2 regions of the Paenibacillus sp. FSL W8-0187 genome follow, and region 2 is predicted to be linked to the other one. Evidence: riboswitches for the same ligand, from Rfam matches in the RefSeq annotation. Region 2 holds a riboswitch; the other holds the start of a gene.

Region 1 (15,992 bases), 410 kb from region 2:
CACCCTAAACAAACCGGGGGTGAGAATGAGGAAAGCAATCCGAACCAATAATAGGAAGCGACAAAACGGCAGCCAAGAGCCCTCAATGGGTTGGCTGCCGTTTCTTTATCCGTTACACATGGGCGTCAGGGGCTTTGTCCGCTACCAGATTCAGGACGACGTTAAACTCCAGCAGCGCTTTGAGGCCGCAGAGCACCATGGTGTATCCTCCCATGGAATCGATAGCTCCCTGCACCATTTCATCCGCACTGCCTGTAAATCCGGAGTGGGTAATGGCAACGAAGGTCTCATGATCGCCCCGTGGCGTGAATGTCCATTCGGTTTGGGTCCGGTCTGAAGACTCGATCGTGATGCGGCGATTCACTTCGATATGTTGAACGTACACGTCATCATGTACCCCATACATCTCCCAATCCCAGCGGATATGACGGCCTTCCTCAAGCCTGCCGCTGCTTTTGGTAAACCAGAACTTGGTTGTAATCTCAGGGTCGATGAAAGCCTCGAATACCTGGGCTACCGGTCTTCGAATGAGCATCTCTGCCGTCACGACGGGGTTCTCATTAGGTTTGGACATATGATTTTATGACTCCTTTCAGGGTTGTTTTCAGTAAATATCGTAGCACAAAGGAAGTCATATTCTTTCTTTCACATCGCTTATTTATTTCAAGGGTCGTGTGATTGGTTCGAGCGCGTGGGGAAATTCTCATTGTGGCTAGGCTTTATCTCAGTTTTGGCCTGTTAGGTGGCTGCTATTCATGGGGGGATGTTTTGACACCCTGCCTTTTGTGGTAAAATGTCGTTATGTTTGCTGATGATTCGTAAGGGGGTTAATACCATGAAATATAAATATCGGTTGTTGGCACTGGATATGGACGGTACGCTGCTGCGGGACGATCATGAGGTGTCGGAGGAAACGGTGAAGTGGATCAAGGAAGCTGTACGGCACGGCATTCACGTCTGCCTCTCGACAGGTCGTCCGTTTCAGGATGCCTATCCGTATGCCAAACAGCTTGAACTGACGACACCGATGGTAACGGTGAACGGCGGCGAGGTATGGCGTGCGCCATATGAATTGCACCGCCGGGCGCTGCTCGACAGCAAGCTCGTGGAGGAAATGCACGCACTAGCCATTGAAACCGGGTCATGGTTCTGGGCGTATTCAGTAGAAAGATTATATAACTCTGAGAATTGGATCGGCGATGTCGCGAATCAGGAGTGGCTGAAGTTTGGTTACAACACGAATGATCATGAGGTACGCCACAACATTCTGATGCGCCTGCAGGATATGGGAGGACTGGAGATCACGAACTCCTCGCCGGATAACCTGGAAATCAATCCGCAGGGCGTTAACAAAGCGACCGGAATCGGACAGGTGTGCGAGCTGCTCGGAATTAGCATGTCCGAAGTCGTAGCCGTAGGTGACAGCCTGAACGACCTGGCTGTGATTCAGCAGGCCGGACTCGGCGTGGCTATGGGCAATGCCCAGCAGACGGTTAAGGATGAAGCGGACCTTGTGGTTTCCAGCAACAATGAGGACGGCATCGTTGAGGTCATCAGGGATCATATTTTGATCGAAGGGTGAGATGTTGATGGACATATTGGGCTGGATTATTGTCATCGCTCTGTTTATCATTGGGATGGCCGGGGCGATTTACCCTATTCTGCCGGGGGTTATCGCCATTTACCTGGCGCTGTTTGTTTACGGCTGGTTCTTTACATTTGAGCATTACAATGCATGGTTCTGGATTATTCAGACGATCATTCTGGTGGTGCTCTTCATTGCCGATTATGCGGTTAACGCCTGGGGTGTTAAGAAGCTCGGCGGTTCCAAAGCCTCGATATGGGGCAGCACGATCGGACTGATTATCGGACCGTTCGTTATTCCCGCTTTTGGATTGATAATTGGACCATTCCTTGGGGCATTTCTGGGTGAAATGCTGGCAGGCTCGGGACCAAGCAAATCCATGAAGGTTGGTTTCGGATCGGTCATTGGCTTGTTCAGCAGCATTGTGGTGAAGATTATTTTACAGCTCGCGATGATTATTATTTTCTTCATTTGGGTTTTCTAATAGACGCTTAGGAATCGCTGTAAGAGGCGCTTTGGAGGAGAAAGAAGGGTACGGTTTTGTCAAAGAAAGAGTCATTTATTAAAGGCACGATCATCTTGGCCGCTGCTGCGCTGGTAGCCCGCGTGCTGGGTCTTGTCCAGCGGGTGCCGCTGGAACATATGCTGAACGATATAGGGGACGCTTCATTTACGATCGCCAATAACGTATATTTAATGCTGTTAACGGTAGCAACGGCAGGCATTCCCAGCACACTCAGCAAAATGGTATCCGAGCGTCATGCTTTGAATAAGCCTGCGGAGGCTCGGCGTGTCTATCATGCTGCACTTATTTTTGCCGGGGTAGCGGGTATTGTCATGACGCTGCTGCTATATTTTGGAGCTCCTTATTATGCTACCCATATTTCTAAGCAGCCGGAGGCAGCCGCGGCCATTCAGGCACTCGCCCCAGCGCTGCTGCTGTTTCCAGCCATCGCGATGATGCGAGGATACTTCCAGGGACGTAATAACATGACAGCTGGCGGCATATCTCAGATCATCGAGCAGATTGCACGGGTTCTGACAGCCATCGGCTTGGCCTATGTGCTGCTGCGGATGGGATACGACGATACCTGGATTGCGGCCGGAGCTTCCTTTGGTGGCGTACTCGGCAGTATCGGCGCGTTTGCAGTCATGCTGTACTTCACGGTTAAACTTCGCCGAAGCGATCGTGAGCTCAAGATGCCGGCGGCGGACCGTTCCATTCCGCTTGGCGGGATATACCGGGATATATTCACGCTGTCCATACCGATTGTGCTGTCTTCCCTGGCAGTTCCGGCTGTTAACTTCATTGACAGCTCTATAGTGAAGCCGCTGTTGATCGGGCAGATTGGTTTGGATCAGGCGACAGCAGCCCTCGCGGTGCTTGGGAACCGGGCTCAAAGCGTGGCGGGGATTCCGCCGATTCTAGCCATTGCCCTCAGTACCTCGCTTATTCCGATCATCTCTGCGGCTTTTGCGAAGAAGGACCAGGAGCATTTGGAACAGCAAGTATCGCTGGCTATGCGTATAGCCATATTGACGGGGATGCCGATGGTGATTGCGCTATGCGTGGCATCCTATTCCATTAATGGATTGCTGTTTAGTTCCTTGGGCGGCAGCGGGATTATTGGATTTCTGACGTTCGGTACGATTTTCCAGATCACGATGATGACTACAAATTCCATTCTTCTTGGAATCGGCAAGGCCAAACTCTCGATGATTCACGTGATGATCGGGGTTGCAATCAAGCTTGCAGCCAGCTTCCTGCTTGCCCCGTTCTTTGGGATCTACGGGATCATAGGGAGCACGGCGCTCTGTTTCCTTGTTATTACGATACTGAATATAAGATCGATTAAAGCGATTGTATCCTTCTCCATCCTGGGCAAACGCTGGACGGGCTTCTTGTTGACGGTGATTGCCGCCGGGGGAATTGGATATGGCCTGAATCTGGCCGGTATTCAAATGGTTGATATCATGCCGGCACGGTTGGCCTTCCTGCTGACTTGCCTGGTTGTAGGCGTGGCCGTGGTCATTATATATCTTGTCCTGCTGGTGGTGTTTGGCGTATTGCGGCAATCGGAGCTGAGCAGTTACCCGCGCCTTTTGCAGAAAGTGTTCCGTCCGCTTATGAGACTGCAGCCTGCACGAATGCGGAAGCGGGGATAAAAACATATACTTAGTTTCACTTATCGTGTGAATAGAACCGAATGGAGACCATCCTTGTAGTATCGGGACGGTCTCTTTCCATTTTAATGCCGATGGAACTGATCAGACACATCATGCACGATGGAGGTTTTCTCCAGAGCGGCCCGATGGGCATGGGTGATATCCGGCAGCAGCGGCCGTAACGGTTTACGAATATGCCTAAACATCGCCGGGCCCTGATACCAGTCGTACCGGGGAATCGGCTCGGGGGTCTCATCCTCCCAGATCTCATCAAGATAAGGGCTGTACAGACGCTGGCCATCGGGCAGCCATTCTGATGTGATGAGGTCAGATCCCGCGTGGCCATGATTCATGGCTTGCTCAAGTGTCGGTGTAAATAAGGCCGGCCAATATTCGGCGCGCGATCCCTGATGCTTGGTGGATCGTGCGAATGCCAGCACCGCGCGGTATATCTCCTCATACCCAAACAATAAAGCATACAGCGAACGGCCTGCCTTGATCCGAATGGACAGGTCGTCAAACTTGGGTAAGGTAAGTCCGGCCAGCGGCCTGGCTGGGGATAAGGGCTTCTGGGCAGGGCTTTCGCCCGACTCTGTTCGATGGACTTGACCCAGTGGAAACACGATTTGATTCAACCGGGTCAGCTCATGCATCCGAAAGAAGGGATCCTGTAGAATATGCTGTAGGTAAAAAGGGTGTCTCGCCACACGCCCCTCAATATAGTTCTGCTCATTAATGATCAGGGCTACCGTAAGCAGCGAACTGCTCTGATCCTGCCAGAACTGCTCCCAGAACGGTGTCATGAACGCTGAAACATGAAAGTGGGGGAGCAAATGAAATAGGGGCTTACCCTTTTTTCGACTGTGTATATAGAGCAGCAGCTGGGGATAGGCGTCCTGGAAGATCAGTGCATTGCAGCGCTCCAGGAAGCGATACAGGTTGTTCTTAAATGTCGGATTCATAAGATCCGACATCAATCCACCCTTCAGATCACTCATATTCCACCCGGCATTACGCGATACCATGTGGGCCAGAAAGGCCCAATGCAGCTCAGGTTGTGATACATAGCAGTCCCAATAGGCTTGCGTACGGGTCACGTTACTTCGGTTGGCTGCAGCTGTGGCCTCTTGAATATGATGACTCAACTCCTGCTCTTCTGGAGATAGCTGAACCTCTGGACCGGTCTCATGAATCCGAATATCGCTATACCCTTGCATGGAAGGGAGCGGAAACGGGGAAACGCTCTGCTGCAGATAGGGATGGGAGGAGAGGATATCCTTGAGCTGCCTGCGAATCGTTCTAACGGCTGTGTAGTCCCAATGCAATTCGTTTCTGCTTGTCCGGAGCTTTAAGGAGAATCGCCACGATGCGATCATCCCCGACCATGATTCGGTCAGGGCTTGCGGAATAGCTGCCGTCCATGACCATACATACTTGCCCCGGTTTTTATTATCATTGACTCCATTCGAGTGCATTCGGGGGTCACCTGCACTTTCTGATGGTTAATCCCAGCCTGTGAGCATCATAATGTCAGTATGCTCTAAAATTTGACTTCCACTCAACATTTTGATTCACTAAGGGTGAAGGAACTCGACGTAAAGGGGAGATAATCAATGGAAAAAATCACTTCAGAAGCAGAATTTCAGGTTGCAATCCAGTCTCCGCGACTGACTGTTGCCGTATTTAAAGCAGACTGGTGCGGCGATTGCAAGTTTATCGATCCATTCATGCCGGAGGTTGAGACAAAGTTCTCAAACCAATTGACTCTGGTTGAGGTTGACGTCGATGCTGTCGGTGACGTGAGTCAGCAGCAAAATATTATGGGTATCCCTAGCTTTGTTGCATACTCCGACGGACGCGAGTTGGTTCGCTACGTTAACAAACTCCGCAAATCGCGCCAGGAGATTGAAGATTTCCTGCAGCGTGCCGTGGACGTATACAGTACGATTCATAAGTAAGAGTGACTATAGCACCGCCGCCTTGATCTATAACTGGCGGCGGTGTTGTTTTACATATCAGTTAGAGGTAGGGTGAAGAAGTCAAGTACCTGTATCATGAAGGTTTTTCTCATTTTTGAACATTTTGTCACAATCGCTCAAGTGACCGTAGCGGTAGAATCAGGTATAATGAAATGTGGACTGTGTACGATGCGATCCCGTAAAGGTTTAAATAGTGAATGATTATGAGCAGCAGGTGAGATAAGTGAATGATAAACAATTAAAATGGCTGAGTTACATAACATGCTTAATTATGTTCTTCGCGACGTTCGGAGGCATGGTTGTGACAAAGACGGGCTCGGGACTCGGTTGCGGCCAGGAGTGGCCGCTGTGCAACGGTAAATTTGTTCCCGCTTACACGGTATCCTCCATGATTGAGTATTCCCACCGGGCTGTCAGCGGAATGGCGGGGTTGGCCGCGCTGGCTTCGCTGATTGCGTTCTGGAAGTACAAGCGGGATCGCCGGGATTTGATGGCTTATGTTATCGGGACCTCGGTATTCGTTGTAGTGCAGGCGATCATGGGTGCGCTTGCGGTGGTTAAACCTCAATCGGCTGCGATTATGGCGCTGCATTTTGGCTTCTCGCTGATTGCTTTTGCTAGCTCCGTCATGCTGGCTCTGGGTATGCGGCGGGTAGAACAGGCGAAGGGGCCCGTAGACTTGGAACGTCTGCCTCGGGTAAGCAAGGGTTTCCGTAATTTAGTCTGGGGCACAACCCTGTATAGCTATATCGTCGTTTATATTGGTGCATTCGTCAGCCACACCGATTCTAGAGAAGGTTGCTCGGGCTGGCCGCTGTGTAACGGGGAAGTGATCCCGGAGCTGGGCGGTGGGGTCGGCATCGCCTTTATGCACCGGGTGGCAGCGCTTCTGCTGCTGGTCGTGGTTGCGGTGATGGGGCATTTTGCATATTGGCGTAACCGCGACAACCGGGAGATACAGATGCTGGGCATCTCGGCAACCGTGCTCTGCTTGCTGCAAGTGTTTAGCGGTGCCCTCATTATGGCAACGATGCATAACGAGGAAGTTTACGTATTCTCCGCGCTGGGACATACACTGCTGATCTCGGCCTTATTCGGCGTACTCTGTTATTTAAGTGTCAGGGTATGGCAGCTCAGCAAGCCGGTTAAAGCCGAAATGCGGCCGGATCATAGCATGTCTCGTGAAAAGATTGTATAAAAAAGAAGCGAAAATCATTAAACGAAAAGGATCGAATTTAAGGCAACATCGTTTATGCAAAGTCCCCGAACCAGCGTTCGAGGGCTTTGTTGTATAGTGAGGAGGGAAGTGGATGATAGCCAAAACTTCCGCTCGACCTGTCCGATATCAAGGAGACGCTGGAAGCAGTATTGAAAAGGTTTGATCCCGCAACGGATTAGTTTATATTTATTAAGATTGACGAAGGCGATATCCTGGGGGATATCTGAAAGTCGCCCCATTCTGTGGGTTGTCTGGCCGTTTCGGGGGCATCCTATAAGAACAATCCTCTGGTCATGAATGCACGAATGAAATCGGGATACCTGAATGAGTTATTCCCGCGTGAGGATATCGTGAAGACGGTTAAACGCGGTGGAATCACTATTTTGACAAATAGCGGTCCAAGAAGAACCAAGATTAATTTGATGACGCGAGGGGGTACCGCCATGCTTCGAATGTTACTTGGGGAACAGCCCCGACACAATAACGGACTGCTTGAGGAAGCCATCGAATCGATGGTCCAAACAACCCGGCTGCTGCAGAAGGAAATGGAGAAAAATCAGGATCCGACGCATGACTTTCGCAAGCTTGAGATTTGGACCCGGGGGTTGATCGTTTCCCTGGATGAGCTGGAACAGAGCTGGAATGCGGCAAGGCATTTCAGTCAATCGGTCAAATCGGGTTACATCGATGACATGTCGATTCAGGAGCAAGGGGAATATCAACGATATGTGTATTTTTACAAAAACAGCTTCATACGCGTATTCTCGATCCTTGATAAGCTGGGGACGGTGCTGAACGATTTGTACGATCTTCATACCTCTAAGGTGAAGGCGCATTTCTCATATTTTACGGTCCTGCGGCAGTTTAAATTCCTGAAGGCCCACGGAGAGCTGGCCAAAGAGCTGGAAGCGATCAAGGAGCGTTACAAAACGCCGCTGAACACACTTCGGAAACGGCGCAACGCCGAAATCCATTACATGAATTCCGAGATGCAGGATGATTTATGGCAGCGTCATCAAGGGCTGTCGGACAAGATCGAGCTGGAGGATATCGATCAGCACCTGGACGATCTCAAACAAGGTGTCGATATGGTATGCCGGAGTCTGGCGGCCTCTTATAAATATACGAACGAGCTTTGGGGGAAAAATGGAGTCAGGGCTTAGGCACAAAATCGCCATGAAATTCCTTTTGACAAAAACCTGAAAAGAATCTATACTAACTATTGCATTCATTAAATGTTATTAAATCAGATCAAATTAATCGGAAAAATTTCATATCGATGTTTTCTTATCGAGAGAGGCGGAGGGACAGGCCCGATGAAGCCCGGCAACCGACTCCAGCGTGTAATTGCTTAACGCAGTGACGCTTGGAGTGACATGGTGCTAATTCCTTCAAAGCTACAGGATATCCCTTGGCTTTGACAGATGAGAAAAGGCGTTGACTTTTACGTAAAGAGGGCCCTTTTTGATTCTACAAAAAGAGGCTCTTTTCTTTTGGGTAAATAGATATGAAGCTACGGAAAAAGGAGGATTATCGGATTGATTGAGCTCAAGCAATTGACGAAGCAGTACGGAAAAGCCGGAACCTTAACCACTGCGTTGTCCGAATTGGATTTGTCGATTGAAAAAGGAGAAATCTTCGGAGTCATCGGACACTCCGGTGCAGGTAAAAGTACATTGATCCGTTGTATCAATTTGTTGGAGCGTCCCACCTCGGGCGAGGTGTGGGTGAACGGTAAGAACTTAACGTCGCTTGGCAAGAAGCAGCTTCAGACGGAACGCCGCAAAATCGGCATGATTTTTCAGCACTTTAACTTGTTATCTTCCGCGACGGTGTACGATAACATTGCGTTTCCGCTGCGTCTGATCAAGACACCAAAGGCTGAAATGGAACGCAAGGTATCCGAACTGTTGGCTTTGGTCGGCTTGGAGGCACATCGGGACAAATACCCGTCCCAGCTATCAGGCGGGCAGAAGCAGCGGGTCGGCATAGCCAGAGCGCTCGCAAGCGATCCCGAAGTGCTGCTGTGCGACGAGGCCACTTCGGCGCTTGACCCGCAGACGACCGATTCGATCCTGCGCCTGCTGCTGGACATTAATAAAAAGTTTCATCTGACGATCGTGCTGATTACCCATGAGATGCATGTGATTCAGAGCATATGCGACCGGGTCGCCGTCATTCATCAGGGCGGCATTGTGGAGCAAGGGCCGGTAACGGAAGTGTTCCTGAAGCCGAAGCATGAAGTGACCCAGGAATTTATCCGCCAGGAGATGGACAGCGGCGAAGCGCTGCGGCTGGCCATTCAGGGCCAGGCGAACGGACCTTCGAGGGCGGTGCAGATTACGTTCCTTGGATCGAAAACGTACGAATCGATTCTGTCCCATACCGTTCATGAGACGGGCGTGAATTTTGCAATTCTGCAGGGCACGATCTCCACGATCAAAGAAACGCCGTATGGCCAGCTCATCGTCCGTTTCGAAGGGGAAGAGCGTGCCATAGAAGATACGATCCGGAAGCTGCTGGAACAAGGATTAGACGTGGAGGTGATTCATTAATGTTCGGGCTTGATTTTACCCAGATCGACTGGAAAGAGATATGGACGGCAACATTGGATACCCTTCGGATGCTGGGGGCTTCGGCATTGTTCAGTTTCATCATCGGACTGCCGGTTGGCGTGCTGCTCTACATGGCTGCAAGATCTACATCCGGTTTGGTGCGCTTCGGTTACACGATCCTGTCGTTCATTGTGAACATCCTGCGTTCGGTTCCGTTCATTATTCTGATCGTTGCAATGATCCCGATTACGAAGTCGCTCGTAGGTGTTTCGTACGGCGTGCTGGGAACCATTCCGCCGCTCGTGATCGGCGCTGCGCCATTCTTCGCTAGGCTCGTAGAAACGGCTTTAAATGAAGTGGATAAAGGCGTGATTGAGGCGGCTCATGCCATGGGCTCCTCGACAAGCCAAATCGTATGGAGGGTTCTCCTCCCGGAGGCACGTCCGGGCCTGCTGGCGGGGATGACCATCACGATTGTAACCCTGGTATCTTATACCGCGATGTCCGGTCAAGTCGGTGGCGGCGGTTTAGGAGATTTGGCCATCAAGTATGGCTATTACCGTTATGAGACCGAGATCATGATTCTGGCCGTCGTATTAATGATAGTGCTGGTACAGCTGCTGCAAATGGCAGGAGATCGTCTGGTCCGACATTTTACAAGAAAATAACGGGATGGATGAGGCATCAAGGAAGACAATATAAAAAATAATATATTTTCGGAGGGAGCGTTTTTAGAATGAAAAAATGGACATTGGCATTGATCAGCTTGACATTGGTTACGGTGCTGGCTGCGTGCGGCGGCAAGCCTGCGGATAAAGCAGCTGAGCCAGGGGGAACAACAGGAGGCGGCGCTCAAGAGACCGTAACCTTGAAAGTAGGCGCTTCGCCTTCACCTCACGCCAAAATTTTGGAGCATGTTAAACCAGCGCTTGAAAAAGAGGGCGTGAACCTGGAAATCGTGGAATTCACGGATTATGTTCTGCCAAATACGCAAGTGGACTCCAAAGAAATCGACGCGAATTTCTTCCAGCACAAGCCTTACCTGGATAACGAAATCAAAGAGCGTAAATTGAATCTTGAATCCGTGATCGCGGTGCATGTGGAGCCGCTGGGTGCTTACTCCAAAACCATTAAATCTGCGGATGAGCTGAAGGATGGAGCGGTTGTGGCGATCCCGAATGATCCTTCGAATGCAGGCCGTGCGTTGACTCTGCTGTCCAAGAATGGCGTAATTAAGCTGCAAGATGAAACCAAGCTGGAAGCTACCGCTAAGGATATCGTGGAAAATCCGAAGAACCTGGAGTTCAAGGAAGTTGAAGCCGCCATGCTGCCGCGTATGCTGGATGAGCTGGATCTGGCTGTCATCAACACGAACTACGCGCTTGAAGCGGGACTGGACCCAACAAAGGATGCACTCTTTATCGAAGACAAAGAGAACCCTTATGCCAACCTGCTGGTAGCTCGCCCGGACAACAAGGACTCCGACGCCATTCAAAAATTGGCCAAAGCGCTGACTTCCGAGGACGTGAAGACCTTTATCGAAGAAGAGTACAAAGGTGCTGTCATTCCGGCATTCTAATTCGAGCACCAAAGGCTCGATGATGCTGTAGATTAGTTCATCGTATCCGTGAAGAGAGGGCATTATCCAAAAGACCATGGGTCTTTATGGATAAGTCCTTTCTTTTTTTTTGTGTGGCGGCCATTCCTGGCCGGGTTGCAAGTTGTTAGGCTTTATCAAATCTTTTATACTGAAGGAAGGATATCCATCTGAGGAGGGAAAGCCTTGAAGGGAAAAGTGGCGCTGATTACAGGCAGTGCGACAGGTTTGGGGAAAATGACGGCGCTGTCGTTAGCTCGGCAGGGATGTCATTTGGCTATAAATTATGTAAACAGCAAGGATGAAGCGGAGGCGCTCTCCCGTGAAATCGAGGGGTTTGGCGTGAAGTCTATTGCGATTAAAGCCGATATCGCCAGCGAGCGTGAGCTGTATTCATTGGTGGATCAGACGGAGGAGCAACTGGGAAGCGTCGATATCCTGGTGAACAACGCAGGCCCTTTCATTCGGGAGCGTCGTCTGTTCTCAGAGTACAGCCGGGACGAAATCGTCCATATGGTGAATGGCAATTTAACCGGCGTCATGCTGCTGGACCACCGCGTTCTGCCTGCCATGCGGGAGAAGAAGTGGGGACGCATCATCCACTTCGGATTCGGACATGCCGGAGAAGCCCGCGCGTGGCCTCAGCGTTCAGCCTACGCGGCTGCTAAAGTGGGCCTGGTCTCCTTTACGAAGACGCTTGCGGTGGAAGAAGCACCGTATGGAATCACCGTGAATATGATCTGTCCTGGGGACATCCGCGGAGCAAATAAAGAGAAGACCATCGATGAAGTTTCGGGCATTCAAGATGGGCTGACCCCGCGCGGACGATCGGGAAGCGGGGAGGACATCGCCAGGGTGATCGAATATTTATGCCTGGATAATTCGGATTTCATTACTGGCAATATCATGGATATATCCGGTGGGCTGGACCCGATCCGCCCGTTGATTAAGCCGGAATAACATACAATAACCCCACAACAAAGTGGAGTCTATGCTTCGATGCTTATTTCCAATACTTTGCTGACCCCAAAACATATACATGCGATTAAAGAATGGCTTACGCTTCGCTGAAAACTTATTCATTCTTTTATCTCAAAAAAAGAGTCTTGGTTCCACGAGGGAAACCAAGACTCTTTATAGTTAAAGAAGATTTAGAATACTTGAACTACTTCTTGAATGCCTTCTACTTCTTCAACCAGGGCGCGTTCAATCCCTGCCTTCAGAGTAATGGTGGAGCTAGGGCAGCTACCGCATGCACCCATCAATTTCAGCTTAACGATGCCGTCTTCAACGTCAACCAGTTCCACGTCACCGCCGTCGCGCTGCAGGAACGGACGAAGTTTATCAAGCACTTCAGCCACTTCATCATATACAGTGGTTTGCGTGTTTTCACTCATCTTGTTCAACTCCTTTCCTCCCTATATTATAGTACATAAACCGGCAAAATAAAATGCCAATCTTAAGGCAGGTCTAATCACAATGTCCATAATCATTGAGTTTTGCACAAGCAATTCCTATTTTGGCACGGATAAAGTTCTACAGACGCTTGAAGCCAAGTATGATTGTCAGGTCATCGAATACGGCTGCCTGACCAACTGCGGCCAGTGCTACCTGATGCCCTTCGCTTATGTGGATGGCGAATGGGTCGAGGCTCCCACGGCTGAAGAACTGCTTGACGTTGTCATAGCCAAACTGGAAAGCTTTCAGGACAGCGAAGAGGAAAGCTGAGCCTGATTCCTGGCATATTCATCTACAAAGCGCCTGCAGCCTGCTCAGTGCTAGTAGTGACGCTTGGATTTCCAGAGAACGCCGCTCTTCAGTATCCTTGGTACCCGGCCCAGAACCGAGGTGCTGCCCATGAGTCCAAAGCCTGCATGTTTGCCGAGGGAACCGAGGGTTCCCTTGAGCTTCAGCGGAGATACCTTTGGCGTATCATCCCGCCATAAAGCTTTCATGACATGTCCCACTTGCTCGGCTTGAGCCCCAGCGGCTTGGGCGCTTGGGACGAACGGGAGGCTGGCGCAGTCGCCGATCACGTACACTTCCGGATGGGAAGGAACCTGATACCACTCGTTCAGCATAATGCGTCCGCTGCGGTCTTTTGGCAGATCCAGATCCTGTACGACCTTTACGGGCTGAATACCCGCCGTCCATACAGCCAGGTCGGTTGCGATTGGCACATCCAGATTGTACACGGCGTCCTTCTCAACTCGGGATACGGAAACGCCGCTGTGGATATCCACATGGTGTTCCTCAAACCAGCGATGAATATAAGCAGACAAACGGTTAGGAAAAGAAGAAAGTACCCGTTGTCCTCGGTCCAAGATGGCGATATTAAGGTCAGGCCGGCTTTCACGAAGATCGGCAGCGAGCTCGATGCCGCTTAAGCCTCCGCCAATGATATGAACATGACCATAAGGTCTGAGGTTGTTCAGGTGCAAATAGGTTTCCCGGGATGCAGAGAAAGATTGCAGGCTGAACGTGAATTCTTCAGCACCTGGTACTCCATGATAACGGTCCGTACATCCCAGAGCAATGGCGAGTTGATCGTATTCCACGGGATCGTTGTTCGTCAGGTTAACAAGCCTCTTCTCTAGATCAATGGATGTGACTTCACCATATACAATTTGGAGGCGGTCATACACCGGGAATTTAACACGAACGGCGGTATCGGCCACGGTGCCTGCTGCCAGCGCGTAATATTCGGTTTTGAGTCCTTGGTATGGCATGCGGTCGATGAGCACGACCTCCACGTCCGGAGGAAGATAGCCGCTGAATAATTCTTGAATTAGGGCAAGACCACCATAGCCTCCGCCGAGAATGACGAGCTTTTTCATAAATTTCTTCCTTTCTCAAGAGATAAGAAGGTGAGCGCCGATTCGCAAGAAAAACGCCGCTGGAAGCGGCTTAGGTTACCCACGCTATATTATCTCTTTAACCTGTTTTCCGTTTTTTGGAACGTCTCTCGTTTGCTTAAATCCCTGCTGGTAAGATTTATTCGTAAACCTTGATCTCGTTGTAGAAGGTATCGCGTTCAACCGGAATCCGGCCAGCGCCTTGGATGAGCCAGACCAGCTCTTTGCGTGTCAGCCCTTCCGGTGTTAAGGCTCCTGCAGCATGGCTAATACGTTCCTTGAGGATCGTACCATGGACGTCGGAAGCCCCGAAGCTGAGAGCAACTTGAGTTAATTGCGCCCCGATATTAATGAAGTACGCTTTGATGTGATCGATATTATCGAGCATCAAACGACTGATGGCAATGGTTTTCAAATCTTCGTAGGCCGAATTGCGGCGCATGATGCCTGCATTCTTATTCTTCGGCTGCATGGATAGGGGAATGAACACCATGAATCCGTTTGTTTCATCTTGAAGATCCCGAATTTGCAGCATATGGCGGATCCGGTCCTCGTGGCTCTCGATCGATCCGTACAGCATGGTGGTGTGTGTCTTCATGCCAAGCTTATGCGCGGTACGGTGAACGTCGAGGTATTGATCCACGTTCGCTTTGTCCACTTTCATCTTCTGACGATATTGGTCAGACAGAATCTCGGCGCCGCCGCCTGTTAAGGATTGAAGACCTGCTTTCTGCAGTTCCTGGAGTACTTCCTTTGTGCTAAGTCCGCTAATGCGAGTGAAGAATTCAATCTCCGCCGCCGTATAGGCTTTTAGCGTTACTTCCGGGAAACGCTCGTTCAATGCCTTCAGGGAATCTACATAGTACTGGAACGGCACATGGTTATTATGTCCGCCAACGATGTGAAATTCACGAATGCCGGGATGAATATGCTGCTCGACATATTCAATCATCTCAGCGCCGGAGAGGGTATAGGAGCCTTCCTCGCCTTGATCTTTCCGGAAATTACAAAAAGCGCAGTAGGATTCGCATACATTCGTGAAATAGAGACTCATGTTCTCTATGAAGTAAACTTTCTTCCCGTTCTTGCGCAAATTTGCTTCATTAGCCAGCTGCCCGAGGGTCAGCAGGTCATCAGTTTGGTACAAATACACACCGTCTTCAAGATTCAGGCGTTCGCCGCTTTGGACTTTCGCAACGATCTCGGCCATTCTCTGATCGGTAAATGGTGTCACAATTGTGGACATGTTCAATCCTCCTGTTCACACTTGATCTGCTTAGAAGATTCTGCAGAAAAGCGATCATAAAGTGAATCACTCCCCTAAGGGAACGGTCCGTTTATAGTGGTATAACAACAACATCAATAATGGGCTGAATAAATAAATAAGTTTGTGAAAAAATATACAACTGTGGACCAGCCATAACCTTTGCCGCTTTTTAGCTGAGGGATGTGACAATTATCCAACAGTTGCCGCCCATGTTCCTTCCCTATTATAAACCTGACCCCTCGGGGTAGCAACACAAATAGAGGAATTGAAAATAGGTTTGTCATTACATATCAAAAGCCATCATAACAACCTTGAGCGAATTCGCGAAGAGGAGTATACTTAAAGAGTGAACGAAAAGGAGGGTGACCTATGATTACAATCAGCGACTCAGCTGCAGAACGTTTAAAAGAAATGCTTGCTGAACAGGAAACGCCCAACATGTTCCTTCGACTGGGTGTCACTGCCGGCGGTTGCAGTGGTTTTTCATATGCAATGGGCTTTGACGATAATGAAACGGAAGCTGACGTATATATGGATCTGCAGGATATGAAGGTCGTTGTCGAAAAGGACGATCTGAAATACCTGAATGGTCTGGAAATCGATTTTGAGGAATCCGGCATGACCGGGGGCTTCACCATCCACAATCCGAACGCGACCGTAACGTGCGGCTGCGGTTCGTCATTCCGTACGGCAACGGATGCGGGCAAACCGAACGAAGAGCCTTGCTAATAAGGACTCTCTAGAGGGTTAAGCCTGAGTCCAACAGTGA
Region 2 (15,992 bases):
CGGTCCACGACAGAGATCAAAGAATTCGCCTTGCTCATAGATCGTGATAACGCTATCCTCAGGCAGGGCATTGATTAGTTCCAGCTTGTAAGGATCCCCAAGCTCGCCAAAGATGCGCAGCGCTTCCGCACGGCTCACTTCCTTGCGGACAATCGGAAGATTCTCGCCGATAATGCGTTCCATTTCCTTCTCGATCTTCTGCAGGTCCTCCGGATTCAAAGGCTCTTCCAGATCCATATCATAGTAGAAGCCGTCCTCAATGACCGGACCCACGCCCAGCTTTACTTCTTTCGCTCCATACAAACGCTTGGTTGCCTGAGCCAGCAAATGCGCTGTACTGTGGCGCATCACTTCAAGCCCTTCAGGCGTATCCTGGGTTACGATCTCGATCAAAGCTCCGTCCTGAAGCGGTGTCGAGAGATCCACGACGATCCCGTCCATTTTTCCCGCGACCGCATTCTTTCTAAGTCCGCTGCTGATCGACGCAGCCACATCCTCAATACTGCTGCCCGCCTCATACTCCCGTACGGAGCCGTCAGGCAATTTAATGCTAATAGCCACCTTGTATTCCTCCCAAGAAAAAAGAATTTCACGTTTCTTCCATATATGAAGGACGCGTTAGTCTCCCCGTGAACTCCAGACATGGACCGCTCGGTACCGCCTGGACTTCAACGAAAGATACCGGAACATGCAAAAAACACCCGTCCCGCGAAGGGACGAGTGTTATACCCGTGGTTCCACCCTAATTCGATCTCTCCATCAGCTTATGTACCGGGTACATAATTGATTAAGATCCTTCATCAGCATTGAGTAACGGTCATGAACCGGTGAAGCCTACTCATCCGCATTCATCATGATGTGCGGGTTCGACGACACAGCTACAAAGGGGTAAATCAATGGCGAACCGGAGGAAATTGCAGCCGAGGTTCCTCTCTCTGAGCGGTCAAATCCGGATTGATTCATGTCTTTGTCAGAGCTTTTACGTGAATTTATCAGTAATTATAATCCTCACCGCTTCGGTGCGTCAAGTCATCATTCGTCCGCTTCCGAGAAGCGCGCTGCATTCCGGACAACTGCAGCATACTTCGGCGCGGTTATCAAAGATGTGGGCCAATGTCACAATAACGGGAAGCTCAGGCTGTCTCGTGTGGATAATCATGCGGGCCGGAGATACCGAAATCAGCGTACTGACCACCATATCTTCAATCTCCATATCCTGGTCCAGCCTTTCCATAACGAGTCCTTCATCTCGAGGACGTTCAATCGGGCGAAGATTGCCATCCAGCAGCAGAAAATCTTCCTCCCCCTTATGAATGACGTGTACCAGCGGCATTTTGGGCTCCTGAAAATAAACAAAATATTTCAGCAGGCTGACGAACTCCTCGTACTGCTGATCGAGCATAAATTCATCCACTGCATACTCCGCCATCTCGCGGAGCTCCTGTTCGTAGGACTGAAGCCGGAAGGTCATAAATCCATCCAGGTTAAGCTCAGGTGCCTCGTTCAGGCACTGATATATGCCTTCAGACAGCTTGCGTCTGCGGCTCTGCCAGAAGTCCCCGGACGGGCCTTCCTCTTTTTGCAGGAGCATCAAAAACCACTGCAGAATCCGCCCTGCTTCTTCCTCATCATCAAACTCGAATTCCGAGAACATTAACCGTGCAGCAATCTCCTGCTCCTTCTCTTCCATAATATAAGCAGTGACTGCTTCGGCAGTGAGCCGGCGCAGCGTGTCGGCCGATGCGGTCCATGAGGACAGCGGAAGCTTGCCGGAGCACGTCCAAATCACGCGGTCATCCGAAGCGCTGAATGTGAATTTCAGCTGCTTGCATTGTTTATGTAGCTCTTTCTGCTTGTCTGACAATATACGGTGAAACGCCTTTTTCTCGTCTTCCGTCCGTGTACCGACAGAAATGCTGAACAGTTCCATGGAATCACTCCTTTCGAGTTCCCTTTTCAGTATATGGGGACCCGCTCGGGGATATACGGAACTCCTGCTTGGAAAAACAAGCAAGTCCGAAAGAATATCTAATAAATGGCGCGCTGCTCGGAAGGTTATACTTTCAGATAATAAAAAAAGCGGACCGAGTTGCTCGGCCCGCCTTGCGGATCTTCATGAAGTATAGAATTAGTTCTGCATGACGAAGTCGCGCTCAACGGTGCTGTTATCTTCGAACACGCGCAGAATATCATACCGGGTGTTGCGTTGAGCCGGAATGTTGCCGGTCTCACGGATCAATTGAATAATCGATTCAATATTGACCTTATACACGGCTCCTGCGGAAGAAACCACGTTCTCCTCCATCATCGTGCTGCCAAAGTCATTACAGCCATAGCTGAGTGACAGCTTGCCGATCTCAGGTCCCATCGTTACCCAGGACGACTGCAAATTCGGAACGTTATCGATTGCCAAGCGACCGATAGCCACCGTCTTCAAGTACGCCTCCGGCGTTTCGCGCTCACGCTTAAGGTTCGTGTTGTCCGGCTGGAACGTAAATGGAATGAAGGCCAGGAAGCCTTTGGAATCATAACCGTTCTGAATGCATTCATCCTGCGCATCACGCACGCGAAGCATATGTAGCGCACGCTCTTCCATCGTTTCGCCCAGGCCGATCACCATGGTAGCCGTCGTGTTCATGCCGACTTTATGGGCCGTTTGCATGACATCCATCCACTGGCGCCATGTGCCTTTCAGACGGCTGACTTTTTTTCGGATACGATCATCCAAAATCTCTGCACCGCCACCAGGCAATGAGTCCAGACCAGCGCTGTGAAGCTCGCGCATCACCTCTTCGAGCGTAAGCCCGGAGATCTCCACCATCTTCATAATTTCCGCCGGGGAGAAGGAATGCATCGTAATGTTAGGAAACCGCTTCTTAATATTGCGAAGCAGATCCGTATAATAATTGAAAGGCAAATCCGGATTGACTCCGCCCTGCATCAGAATTTCAGTACCGTTCACATCCTCGGTTTCCTGAATCTTCTGGAAGATCGTCTCATCGGGCAGAACGTAGCCCTCGGAAGAGCCCGGTCTGCGATAAAAAGCACAGAAACGGCAGAATACATCACATATGTTCGTGTAATTGATATTCCGGCCGATAACAAATGTCGTGATAGGATCCGGATGCAGACGCTTTGTCATCACATCCGCCGCATGACCCATTTTCTCAATCTCATCACTTTCAAAAAGCGTCACGGTATCTTCGAGGTTTAAACGCTCACCGCGTAAAGCTTTATCCAATATACGGTTTACCGCACTCATTCTTGCAGCCTCCCTACTTAGAGCAAAATAACAAACACCAGTAAAACTTTTTCTATCTCATCCTACCACAATCCGGCATTAAAAACGACATCCCGTCCGTGACAGGATGCCGAATTCTATGATTTGGCAAATCTTCAAATGACGTCCTAACTTCATGCAAATCTTTAGTAACTTGCAGCAAAAGCCCGATCCAGATCAGCAATCAGATCGTCCACATCCTCGAGTCCGACCGAGAAACGGAGCAAACCATCCGTAATTCCACGTTCATGCCGAACCTTCTCGCCCATAGCTGCATGGGACATCATCGTCGGGTAAGACAAGATGCTCTCCACAGCTCCCAGGCTGACCGCTACCAGCGGCAGCTTCACATGGTTCAGCACCTGCTTGGCACGCTCGCCTGAGCCGACGTCAAAGGAGATGACCGCGCCATAACCGCTTGATTGCTTCTCATGGACCTCACGTCCCGGATGATTCAAGAGACCAGGGTAGTACACTTGCTCAATATCGCTTCTTCCTTGCAGCCAGGCCGCCAGCTTGGCTGCACTTTGCTCGGAGTGGGCCATACGTGTGCTGAGCGTCTTCATGCCGCGCATAAGGAGCCAGGAATCCTGGACCCCAAGCACCGTGCCCAAACCATTTTGCAGCTGTTTCAATTGGTCTCCAAGCTCCTGGGTTCTGGCTACCGCGAGACCTGCCAGCACATCGCTGTGTCCGCCAAGGAATTTGGTCGCGCTGTGAATGACGATATCCACACCGAATTCAATCGGACGCTGGTAAAACGGCGTCATGAACGTATTATCCAGCAGGGTAAGCAGTCCATGCTCCTTCGCCCAATCCGTCACGGCACCAATGTCGGTAATTTTCAGAGTCGGGTTCGAAGGGGTCTCCATATAGACAGCTTTCGTATTCGGTTTGAGGGCAGCCTTCACCTGATCCAGATCGGTCATATCTACGAAGGTGCTCTCGATGCCCATACGACTTAAAATGCTGGTTAGCAGGCGGTAGGTTCCGCCGTACACATCCTCCGTCACGATCATATGATCGCCCGCGGAGAGCAGCATGAACGAGCTGGAGATCGCCGCCATACCGGAAGCATAAGCGAAACCGCGTACGCCTCCCTCCAAGAGGGCGATATATTCTTCCAGCGCCTGCCTCGTCGGATTGCCGGAACGACTGTAATCATGCAGCGGCGGGTTAAAGATGTCCTCATGATGAAATGTCGAGGCTTGATAGATCGGAACGCTGGAAGCGCCGGTTGCCCGGTCGATTTCCCCGCCGAAATGCAATAGTTTCGTCTCGAAACGGAGTTCATCTTCTTCATGTCCCCGTTTTGCTGATAACTGCTTGGTTTGCGTTTCCAAGCCTGATGGACCTTTATCGATGCTCATTCTCGCGTGCTCCCTTCCACTTCAGCTATGGCTGCGCTCAGTGCAGCATCCAAATCCGCGATCAGATCATCCTCATGCTCGATGCCGACCGAGAACCGGAGCAAGCGGTCATCCACACCGATCGCTTCCCGAATCTCAAGCGGGATGTCCGCATGGGTCTGGACGGCAGGGTAGGTCATCAGAGACTCGACGCCCCCCAGGCTTTCTGCGAACGCAATCAGTTTAATGTGCCGCAGCACGGGCTCCACATAGCGGGCGTCCTTCACCTTGAAGGAGAAGATGCCGGTGTTGCCGCTGGATTGACGATTCTGGATGTCATGTCCCGGATGATCCGGCAAGGCAGGATAATACACCTCGCCAATCGCTGGGTGAGTTGTCAAAAATGTTGCCACTGCGGTTGCATTCGCTTCGTGCCGATCCATGCGCAGGGCAAGCGTCTTCATTCCTTTCATCAGCTGATAGGAATCGGTCGGGCTTAACACCGCGCCGATGGAATTATGAAGGAAAGCCATCTCTTCCGATAGTTCCTTGCCCTTCGTTACAATGATACCCGCCAGCACATCGTTATGTCCTCCCAAATACTTGGTGGCGCTATGTATGACAATATCCGCCCCAAGCTCGATAGGTCTTTGGAAATACGGAGTCAAAAGCGTATTATCCACGATGCTGATCAATTGATGGCGCCTTGCCCACGTACAGACGGCTTCGATATCCGTAATCATCATAAGCGGATTGGTCGGCGTTTCGATAAATACAGCCTTCGTGTTGGGCCTTCTTGCCCCTTCCAGCGCATCCAGGTCATTCGTATCCACATACGTAGCCGTTACGCCGAACTTGGACATAATCCGCTCCAGAAGCCTATAGGTCCCTCCATACAAATCCAGCGATACAATCAGATGATCCCCTTGACCGAACAAAGCAAAAATCGTCTGGAGGGCAGCCATGCCCGAGCTGCAGGCAAAGCCGGCATCACCGGATTCCAGCTCGGCGCAGGCGTCCTCCAGTACCGAACGGGTCGGATTTTTCGTACGGGTGTAATCAAACCCTGTGCTCTGGCCTAATTTGGGATGGCGGTATGCCGTAGCCTGATAAATCGGAAAATTCACGGCTCCGGTTACCGGTTCTTGCACCGACCCGATCTGTGCCAGTCGGCTCTCTATATTCAAAGGTTTCTTCTCCATCACAAACTCTCCTCCCGTATACTTCTATATTTGCGGACCAATATCGTATGGCGTTTCCTGATATACATAGTAATTGAGCCAATTAGTAAATAATAAGTTTGCATGCGCTCGCCATATGGACGGAGGCGTTCTTGTTGGATCATCATTCGGGTAATAGTTGCGCGGCAGCGCGATATCCATTCCTTTGGCAGCGTCCCGGTCATACTCCCATTTCAGAGAGTCCGCATCATACTCGGAATGTCCTGTGGCAAATATCTGCTTGCCATCCCGGCTTGAAACTAAATAAATTCCTGCTTCCTCGGACTCGGACAGGATGACCAGATCGTCAATGCCTGTAATATCTTCGCGCCGAACTTCCGTATGACGAGAGTGCGGAACAAAGAACATTTCGTCAAAGCCGCGGAGCAGCTTGGTACACGCTTCATTGATCGTATGTGGAAATACGCCGAAGCATTTTTCCTCGAGGCTGTATTTCGGTACGCCGTAATGATAATAAAGCCCGGCTTGCGATGCCCAGCAAATATGGAGCGTGGAGGTCACATGCGTCTTGGTCCATTCAAAAATTTCAGTAAGCTCATTCCAGTAATTCACTTCTTCAAACTCCAACTGCTCGACTGGAGCTCCTGTAATGATCATGCCGTCAAAACGACGGTTCTTCACTTCTTCAAAGGTTTTGTAAAATGATTTCAGATGCTCAGCCGACGTATTCTTCGAAACGTGGGAACTCGGATGAAGAAGGACAACATCCACCTGGAGCGGGGAGTTACCGATCAATCGCAATAATTGGGTCTCCGTCGTTTCCTTGGTTGGCATCAAGTTCAGAATAGCAATCCGCAATGGGCGGATATCCTGATGAAATGCATGACTCTCATCCATGACAAAAATGTTTTCTCCAGCCAGAACTTCCTTTGCCGGCAAGGCGTCCGGAATTTTAATCGGCATCGTGGCTCACTCCTTCGAAATATGAAATGATACATCCATAAAAAGCTGTGAGAAAGAGCGTTAGACTGTATAAACGCAAGAAAACCTTTCTCAAAGTAGAGAAAGGTCATCATATACGTATCACAATGCGCCTCTCTCATCTGTCAGACTATACAACGGCTTCTAAGAAGCGTCGTATCTCCTGCAAGAATTAGCACCGTGCGATGTTGCCGCCGGTTGCCGGGTTTCATAGGGCTAGTCCCTCCACCTGCTCTTGATAAGATTTCGCTTTATTCAGTTGTCTTAAATTGTTCGTAATTGATACTTACTTTAAATCATTCCCAATTTTTCGTCAAGAACCTTTTCATAAAGTTTGTCACACTTCACCGAAGGTTTCCATACCCTGTACCATGGTCCTTGGCTGCGCCGGATTTCAACTTGAAAGGTCCTACACCCGGCGTTATACTAGACAAGTGCTGTTGAAAACCGAGTATGAAAGAGGTGACATGGAAGATGGACGGTGACCCGAGCCAGAAACTAGATCAAGACGCACAACCGCATAGGATTAAGATCAGTCTACCGGCAGAGGACGGCGTTATTTTTCATGCGCTTTTATCGTATTCTAACCTTCCTTGACATGCCCCTACACCGGTGGGCTGATATCCTGTGCCTTTACTGCTTAACCAAGCAGCTTGTATTTGACAAAGGAGTGATATCAGATGAAAATCCGGTTGGTCGATTCGGGCGTATTTACCCCTGTTGATGACATCGAAATGACGCTGACCCCTCCGGCCAGCGGCTTCTACTGGCTGGATGCGGACGAGGATGATTTAGCCGAACTGCAACCTCTCTTCTCCCTGCATGATCTTGCGGTTGAGGATTGCCTCAGCGAAGAAGAGCAGCGTCCAAAAATTGAAATATATGAGAACCACTATTTTATCGTTGTGAACAGCATCCGGTTTGACGACGAAGAAATTTTCCTTCGGGCATTGAACGTTTTCTTGGGCAGGCATTTTATTATTACGATGACCAAGCAAAAGATCCACGAGCTTCGCAGCGTTAAACCGCTTCTCTGGGAGGATGAAGTCAGCACGCCTGACCGCTTCCTCTATCTCTTGATCGACCTCGTCACGGACAACTATTTCTCCGTTGGGGACCGCATTGAAGCACGGATTGAAAAGCTGGAGGAAGACATCCTCATGCATACCAAAAAATCCCACTTAAGCGAGATTATCGGTCTGCGAAGCGAGATTCTATGGTTGAAAAAAGTGCTTGGACCGCAGAAGGAAGTCATCAATACTCTGAACAAAAAAGACCTACGGCTGATCGATGACCAGCTGCAAAAATATTTCAGCGACATCTATGAAAATGCCGTGAAAATTTCCGAGACCTTCGAGACTTATCGAGATCTCATGGGGAACCTTCGAGAGGCTTACCAATCCAGTATCGCCAATCGGGCCAATGAAATCATGCGTGTGTTTACCGCTATTACAACCATCTTCATTCCACTGACGCTGATTACGGGCATCTACGGCATGAACTTTGACAATATGCCTGAGCTTCACTGGAAATACTCTTATTATGTGGTTCTAGGCATCATGGTTTTTGCCGGTGCTCTTATGTTTTATCTGTTCCGTAAAAAAGACTGGATATGAAATACCACAGAACCACAGACAGAATCAGGACGGATCTCCTTGCCACGAGGAAATCCGTCCTGATTTTCGTTTATGCGGATTAGCTTGCGTTTGCTTTGCCAGACTCTTCCCGCCGGAAGCGAATCCGTATCAGGCGCAGCCGCTCATACAGCTTCTCCATTCCGCCAATGTCTTCTACCTCTCCATTCCGGGCTTGTCCTTCTCCATATACCCGTTGTAATACGGGTTTAAGAAACGTATCGCCCAGCTCTTCAAACGCCTTCCATACCGTTGCCTGCTCTGAAGCCGTCATCGTATTCAATTCAACCTCAAGCAGTTGCTCCGTATCATAACCTTCCTTCTCGAGCCCCTCCAATTCCTCAACCAAATCCCGACGAGATAACGAGGTGCGCTCTTCCAGCTGGGCCAGTGAAGCTCCCTCAGCTATCCCAATCAGCATCGTACGGCGGATTCGGAAGCGGTCGAGCTCTTGCTTGTATCGCTGCTCCTTCTGTTTATACAGCCAGGACAAGAACACCTCTTCCTGCAGCTGCTCGTAAACCCAATCCAGTGGAAAGGTTGTGGTTCGTTCAATTTTCGTCGTGATCTCCAGCCACTCCGCCCCATGCTCCGAAGCCTTGCTGACCCCGATTCCCGGAAGCTGCAGCAGCTCTTCCTCATTCTGGGGGATGAAGGCGCTAATCATACGCAGCACTCGATTGCTGGCTATGAAATAAGGTGCTTTTCTTCCGGAGGCCGCCTTTCTTCTGCGCCAAGCACACAGCTCCGTGTACAACTCCTCCGAGCCATACAGCTCACTGTAGCACTGCAGCTTCTGAGCGCCGAGATTCTTGCCTCCAGTCTCTCCCGGTTCATGGAATACCCCCTCAACTAGCGGCCGGAAGCCCTCTCCAAGCTTCTTCGCTAATTGATGTCGGTACACGCATAATAACTCATTCCATGAATTTCCCTCATACCACTCATCATCGGATACATCACCGTCCGGTTCCATGTTCCGCCAGCCAAGCCGCCATCCCCCCTCTTCTTCACCGATCCATACTTGAGCAGAACGGATGTGACCTGACTCATCCGCTCCGCTCATCTGATTCATGAACACAATTTGCATCCCTCAAATACCTCCCGCTTACGCATTCAGCACAACGATGGAACAACGCAAAAAAGCACCTCTCCTCCGCCGCAGCGACAAAGAAAGGTGCTTCCCGTTCCATACGTTATACTGTTGAAATCATAATACCATAATCTGTAATAAAATCAACCTAATTTTGATTCACTCTATATAAGAAATAGGGTCAAGCTTGAACGCTCTTGGCCTCATCTACTGCCAGCTTGGCCAACGCCAATGCGCCGCAGAGACCCGCATTATCGCCGAGCATCGGCGGAACGATAAATTGATCAATCCCATCATGAAGGCTTGGATGCTGAACATATCCGGCCAGCAGCTCCTGAAGCTTCGTGCGGATCAGCGGGAACAGCTGCTCCTGCTTCATAACGCCTCCACCCATCACGATACGCTGTGGGGACAGAATGAGGACATAATTCATCAGCGCTTGAGCCAGATAATAAGCTTCCATCTCCCAAGCCGGATGATCCGGCGTCAATTCCACACCGGGAACTCCCCAACGTTTGCCAAGAGACGGTCCGGCAGCAAGCCCCTCCAGACAGTCTGCATGATAAGGGCATGTCCCTTCATACCGGTCTTCCGGATGGCGGCGCACATAAATATGACCCATCTCCGGATGAGACAAACCGTGAATCAATTCACCAGCTACCACGGCGCCTGCTCCTACTCCCGTTCCGATGGTGATATACAGACAGCTATCCAGTCCCTGGGCAGCGCCCCATGTATATTCTCCAAGAGCGGCTCCGTTTACATCGGTATCAAATCCAATCGGAACATTAAAACGCTCTTCCAATGCTTTGACAATATTGTAATTGCTCCAATGAGGTTTCGGTGTCGTAGTAATGCAGCCATAAGTCGGGCTGCCCTTCACCGGATCAATCGGTCCGAAAGAACCGACTCCGATCGCCTCTATATCCTTATCAGCAAAAAAGTTAAAGACGTTTGCCATGGTTTCTTCAGGGGTTGTTGTCGGGAAGCTCACTCGCTCCACAACCGTTCCATCCTCCATACCCACGCCGCAAACGAACTTGGTTCCTCCTGCTTCAATTGCTCCAAGTAAACTCATGCTTCTTCCATCCTCTCCACGATGTGCTATGCCTTGTTCTCTATATAGTTGCTAACAAGCTCTATTCGAAGCATATGTAAACATTGTGCTCCCGTCAAGTCCGCCCGCCTCTTTCTCTGTTTCTGCCCGTTCCTGACGCGGCCAGCAACAGCCAAGAGAACAAAATAATGACAGCCGTCCACGCCCACGCCAGCCCGCTCTCGCCATTGCTTACCGCAACGTAAATCGCCGTGGGCAGCGTTTGCGTAACACCCGGTATATTGCCTGCAACCATCCAGGTTGCCCCAAATTCACCTAAACCTCTGGCAAAAGCCAGAATGAACGCCGAAATCCCCGCTCTGCGGACAAGCGGCAGCGTAATCCAGCGAAGCACCTGCCATTCGCCGGCCCCTGCCGATCGCGCCGAATCCTCAAGCTCCGGTTCCACGGACTCAAAGCCTACCCGCATGCTCTGATACACAAGCGGAAACGAGACCACAATAGCCGCTATAACCGCGGCCCCCCAACTGAAAATGATGGGCCTGGCAAACAGCCATTGCGCAGCTGCGCCAATCCAGCTGTTTCTGCCCAGCATGACAAGCAGAAGAAAGCCAACCACCGTAGGTGGAAGCACAAGCGGAAGCATCAGCAGCGTTTCAACCGCCGTCTTGCCGACAAACGAGCGCCTGGACATCCAGCGCGCTGCCGCTAATCCCAGTATAAATGCAATGATGCTGGACAGCAGTGATGTTTTTATCGACAGCCATACCGGCATCCAGAACATTTCGGTCGCAGTCACGGCGACGCCTCCGCTACCTCAAATCCAGCTTCCGTGAAGATATCCCTGATCTCTGGCTTCCGCATAAATTTGAGGAACGCCTCAGCCTCCTGCGGATGCTTGGCATTGCCCGGAACCGCTGCAGGATATTCGATCGGCTGGTGCTTGTCCGGGTCAACCTCAAGCGCAAGTGTTGCCTTGGCGGAACTCTTCAGATCGGTTTTGTACACAAAACCGGCATCCGCATTCCCCGACTCCACATAAGCGAGAACTTGCGTCACGTCCTTGGCATACACCGCCTTGGATTCGACATCTTCCCAAAGGCCTTCATTCTGAAGAGTCTCCTTCGCGTACTCCCCGGCCGGTACAGTATCCGGCTGCCCGATAGCCAGAACTCGTACTTCAGGTTTGAGCAGATCGGATAACTGCTTCACGTTCTGTTTGCCAACAGGCTCAATCAGCACCAACGCATTTCGAAACATTAACTGAACCGCATCGGATTGTACGATCCCCTTCTCGACCAGTCGATCCATCGGCTCCGTTGCCGCGGATACAAACAAATCTACAGGCGCCCCTTGCTCAAGCTGTTGTCCTAGAGAGCCCGAACCGCCAAAATTATAACGCAGCGTAACATTCGGAAACTCTGCTTCAAATCGTCGTCCGGTCTCTTCCAGGCTGGATTTGAGACTTGCTGCTGCCGAAACCATAACTTCAACCTTCTTCTCAGCCCCTGAGGGCGGCTTAGAGGTATCGGTTAAAGGAGTCTGATTGGAGGCACATGCGGATATAAGAAGCAGCATGGCCCCAAGCAGTAATCCGGTCAAGATTGATTTTCTACCGAAATTAAACTGTCTCCACATAACTAGGAAACCACCGCCACCCCAAAAAGATGGCCCAAGCTCTTCATCTCAAGCTCCTCCAGTTTGGTTAATGCACGTTCGTGATCCACGCTCAAGCGGCATAGTTCCAGTTCGCACTCCATTGGAACCTCACAATGGATTTCCGCCAAAGACCTGGACAGATGCAGCATTTCCAGATCTGCCTCGATCTTGGTGCGGACCCCTTTGGTCAGTGACTCAAGATTCGCAAGAATTCCTTCCACGGTTTCATACTCCTGAATCAGCTTGACCGCCGTTTTCTCGCCAATCCCACGTACGCCAGGATAATTATCACTTGTATCTCCCATCAGGCCTTTCACATCGATAACCTGTCTTGGGGAAAGTCCTTTTTCGGCATACAGCGTTTCCGGGGTATAGTGCATATAATTGCCGTGTCCCTTTTTCATGATAATGACGGAAGTGGAATCGTTCACGAGCTGAAGCAGATCGTGGTCCCCCGACAGGATCATGACATTCATGCTATCCCCGTACCGTCTGGCAAGCGTACCGATGCAATCATCGGCCTCATAGCCCACGACGCCCAGGTTCGGAATTCCCAGACATTCCGTCACATCACGAACCAACGAAAACTGCGGAACCAGATCATCCGGCGCTTCCGGACGATTGCCTTTATACGAGGCGAATTGCTCGGTACGAAATGTTTTCGAACCCATATCCCAGCAGCAAGCTACATGGGTAGGCTGAAATTTATCGATAGCATCCCACATATACCGCAGGAAGCCATAAATCGCGTTGGTCGGCACCCCCGCTTTGGTTCGACGGATATAGCCGCTTGACGCGGTTGCATAGTAAGCACGAAATAATAAAGCCATCCCGTCTACAAGCATTAAGGATGGTTGTTGATTGGGTATCACAGTCATGATCGCTCCTAACTTTAACTTCTCTGGTATAACCTTAAATATACCTTGTCATTATACCATATCCCTATATAGACTTGGGCTTGTCACAAGGTATTTCTTTGAATTTCCTATCATTGCCTGTTCATAAGAAAAACGTCTATCGACGTACTTTCTCAGTAGACAGACCGCATATAGAGGAAGTTTTTCTTGCGAGATAAGGATGCTAAGCCTCGGATGTTATTATCTCTTAAAACGAAAGAGCATCCCGGCGGCCAAAAGACCTTGGGATGCTCTACCTTCATCAGCAGGAAAATGTGTCTATTCCGGATCGTTGATCTTCAACAATGGGGCCACTCAGTTCTTTCAACCGGCCTCAATTGGGCCGTCATTGCCTCCGACCAAAATAGCCATTCTACTTCTGCCATGACTCCTGATATTGTTCTGCTTTGAAGCCGACGGTCACTTTACTTCCGTCCGTCACGATTGGACGCTTGATCAATCTTCCGTTGGACGACAACAGTTCGATTTTCTCCTCATCGGAAAGTCCAGGCAGTTTGTCTTTCAGGTTCATTTCCTTGTAGACCTCGCCACTCGTATTGAAAAATTTCTTAAGCTCCAGGCCGCTCTTATCGATAAGATTGGCTAATTCTTCCTGCTCTGGCGGTTGTTCAAAAATATTTTGAAGTTCCAGCTCATGTCCTTCGTTCTGCAGCCATTTGACCGCGTTACGGCATGTCCCGCATTTCGGATATTGATATACTTTCAGTTTGCTCATTCGATACGTTCTCCTTCTCTTGTTGTTTTGAAAATATTTAAGTCGCCTCTTGCGCAAGCATATTTCTCAGAGAGTTCATATCCTCAGGAAGCGGAGCTGTGAATACCATCGTGTTCCCCTCAATCGGGTGAATCAGTGTCAGGCTTGCTGCATGCAGTGCCTGCCTGCCCATATAGCGGTCCACCCTCATGATGCATGATCCGACTTCCGGCTCTGCCGACCCCTCGTTCCCATAGGACGCAGTTTCCGTCCCATCTGATCGTAACTCCCGCTCACTGTATACCGGATGCCTATACATCTGATCTCCAATCAATGGACAACCGATGCTAAGCATATGCACCCGAATTTGATGGGTCCGGCCCGTTTCCAGCTTCAATTCAACCAAGGATGCGGAATGATAGGTTTCGCATACCTGATACCGTGTCAATGAAGGATATCCGTCCGGGGTTAAGATGCGGCGGTGGGGCTCTAAAGGATCCCGATCAATCGGACCGTCAATATCGCCTGACGGCAAAGCAGGCTTGCCATGAACAAATGCAACATACCTCTTGTCGACCGTGCCGGCTATCATTTGTTCGGAAACATGCTGGTGGATATACGGATTCTTGGCCACCACCAACACGCCGGAAGTTTCCTGATCCAGCCTGTGAACCGCTCGGAACCGGTAATTCCAGCCCTTCTCCTGCCAGTAGTGGACAACGCCGTTCGCCAGTGTGTCCGTATAATGACCATGCGTCGGATGCACAATGATCCCTGCCGGCTTGTTCAGAACAAGCAGATGCTCATCCTCGTATAGAATATGAAGGTCCATCGGCTGGGGCAGCATATCGTCTGAACGTTCCTGCTCCATCCGAATTTCAACCAGATCTCCCGCATGCACTTTCACGCTAATGTATACACGGGTCCCGTTCAGCATAATGCCCTGCTCGGTCAACTTGAGGCGCGAGAGCAGCTTGCGGGATACCCCCATTCGTTTTTGCAATATAGTCTTAAGCAGCATGCCGTCTTCGTGGGGGGACACGACATAGCTGATTGGCGGATAGTACAAACTCATGAATTACCGAAACACCTTTCCACTTCGCTCATATTCGACATCTGGAATCCCGGCGTGCACATTGGCTGCCCGAGCAGTCACAAAGAAATAGTCGGACAATCGGTTCAAATACCGGCGAACCTCCGGATTGATTTCCGTGGTTCGCTGCAGCGAAACGGTCAACCGCTCAGCGCGGCGGCATACGGTCCGACATACATGAAGCAACGAAGACAACGCGCTTCCGCCTGGCAAGATAAATCGTTCAAGCGGAGGGTTCTTCTCCTCGAATGCATCCAGCCATACCTCCAGATTATCCACTAGCTCGGCGCCTACCTTGAGTTTATCCTCGCGAGGTCTCGCATAGGCCAGATCCGAACCGCAATCGAACAGTTCATGCTGGATTCGAACGAGCTGAAGATGCAGCTCCTCAAAGTCGGCTTCCTTGGCCAAAAATACAGCTTGACCGACAAAACTGTTCAGTTCATCGATCGTGCCATACGCTTCGATGCGCGGATCATCCTTGGGCACGCGACCACCAATAATTGAAGTTTCCCCCGCATCTCCCGTTCTCGTATATACCTTCATCCCATCTTCCTCCATTTCAAAGTCCGTTCCTTATTGAACGAACATCATATTTCTTATTTTATTATGCTCAACTATAGCATAATTTCGGATAACGGTCCCTCTATGGCGGAATAAGTCCCAGGCGGGTCATGATTCCGGAGCGAGGTTCTACCATCCAGGGGAAATCATTTAAACGCAAACAAGGCTGATCCTTGAGTCATTGCACTCAGGAGCAGCCTTGTATTATTCAATCAAATCGTATTTTATAGTTTCTTTTTTGGATGAGCCTTCATATATTCGTTAATCTTCAAATCCAGCAAACTGCTGATCTCGATGACAATTTCGGACGTAAAGGACTGCTCTTCCAAAAAAATCTGTTCCATCTTCCGGCGAAGCATGTGAATTTCGTCTTCCAAGGTAATTTCCTGAGGAGTGGATTTGGCTGATTTAATTGACCATTTACCGTGATTATCGCCTTCAGCCGTATAGTCACCACGGTAGTTTGACAATTCATAATCACAAAACACTGGTG

What was found. Region 2 has a riboswitch for S-adenosylmethionine ahead of metA (homoserine O-succinyltransferase). Riboswitches for the same ligand answer to the same signal wherever they lie in the genome.
Region 1: another riboswitch for S-adenosylmethionine. It lies ahead of MKY48_RS28610 (methionine ABC transporter ATP-binding protein); the one in region 2 lies ahead of metA (homoserine O-succinyltransferase).

Annotation. Positions count from the first base shown of each region.
Region 1 is NZ_CP150206.1:6,293,446-6,309,437, reverse strand. It holds gene MKY48_RS28655 (penicillin-binding protein 2) at 1-51, shown strand, start outside; gene MKY48_RS28650 (SRPBCC family protein) at 113-574, opposite strand; gene MKY48_RS28645 (Cof-type HAD-IIB family hydrolase) at 836-1,582, shown strand; gene MKY48_RS28640 (DUF456 domain-containing protein) at 1,590-2,069, shown strand; gene MKY48_RS28635 (polysaccharide biosynthesis protein) at 2,126-3,751, shown strand; gene MKY48_RS28630 (DUF2515 family protein) at 3,835-5,226, opposite strand; gene MKY48_RS28625 (thioredoxin family protein) at 5,365-5,709, shown strand; gene MKY48_RS28620 (COX15/CtaA family protein) at 5,954-6,928, shown strand; gene MKY48_RS28615 (Cthe_2314 family HEPN domain-containing protein) at 7,393-8,112, shown strand; SAM riboswitch class I at 8,234-8,380, shown strand; gene MKY48_RS28610 (methionine ABC transporter ATP-binding protein) at 8,488-9,504, shown strand; gene MKY48_RS28605 (methionine ABC transporter permease) at 9,504-10,172, shown strand; gene MKY48_RS28600 (MetQ/NlpA family ABC transporter substrate-binding protein) at 10,241-11,083, shown strand; gene MKY48_RS28595 (SDR family oxidoreductase) at 11,288-12,061, shown strand; gene MKY48_RS28590 (NifU family protein) at 12,253-12,498, opposite strand; gene MKY48_RS28585 (YuzB family protein) at 12,581-12,829, shown strand; gene MKY48_RS28580 (FAD-dependent oxidoreductase) at 12,880-13,938, opposite strand; gene mqnE (aminofutalosine synthase MqnE) at 14,096-15,202, opposite strand; gene MKY48_RS28570 (iron-sulfur cluster assembly accessory protein) at 15,593-15,952, shown strand.
Region 2 is NZ_CP150206.1:5,879,151-5,895,142, forward strand. It holds gene thrS (threonine--tRNA ligase) at 1-561, opposite strand, end outside; gene MKY48_RS26560 (putative sporulation protein YtxC) at 1,025-1,930, opposite strand; gene mqnC (cyclic dehypoxanthinyl futalosine synthase) at 2,129-3,262, opposite strand; gene MKY48_RS26570 (aminotransferase class I/II-fold pyridoxal phosphate-dependent enzyme) at 3,427-4,650, opposite strand; gene MKY48_RS26575 (PLP-dependent transferase) at 4,647-5,831, opposite strand; gene metA (homoserine O-succinyltransferase) at 5,856-6,773, opposite strand; SAM riboswitch class I at 6,907-7,036, opposite strand; gene corA (magnesium/cobalt transporter CorA) at 7,472-8,407, shown strand; gene MKY48_RS26590 (HRDC domain-containing protein) at 8,487-9,512, opposite strand; gene MKY48_RS26595 (ROK family protein) at 9,697-10,593, opposite strand; gene modB (molybdate ABC transporter permease subunit) at 10,688-11,371, opposite strand; gene modA (molybdate ABC transporter substrate-binding protein) at 11,368-12,210, opposite strand; gene MKY48_RS26610 (5'-3' exonuclease H3TH domain-containing protein) at 12,213-13,109, opposite strand; gene MKY48_RS26615 (arsenate reductase family protein) at 13,501-13,863, opposite strand; gene MKY48_RS26620 (RluA family pseudouridine synthase) at 13,901-14,917, opposite strand; gene MKY48_RS26625 (cob(I)yrinic acid a,c-diamide adenosyltransferase) at 14,921-15,481, opposite strand; gene MKY48_RS26630 (aspartyl-phosphate phosphatase Spo0E family protein) at 15,724-15,987, opposite strand.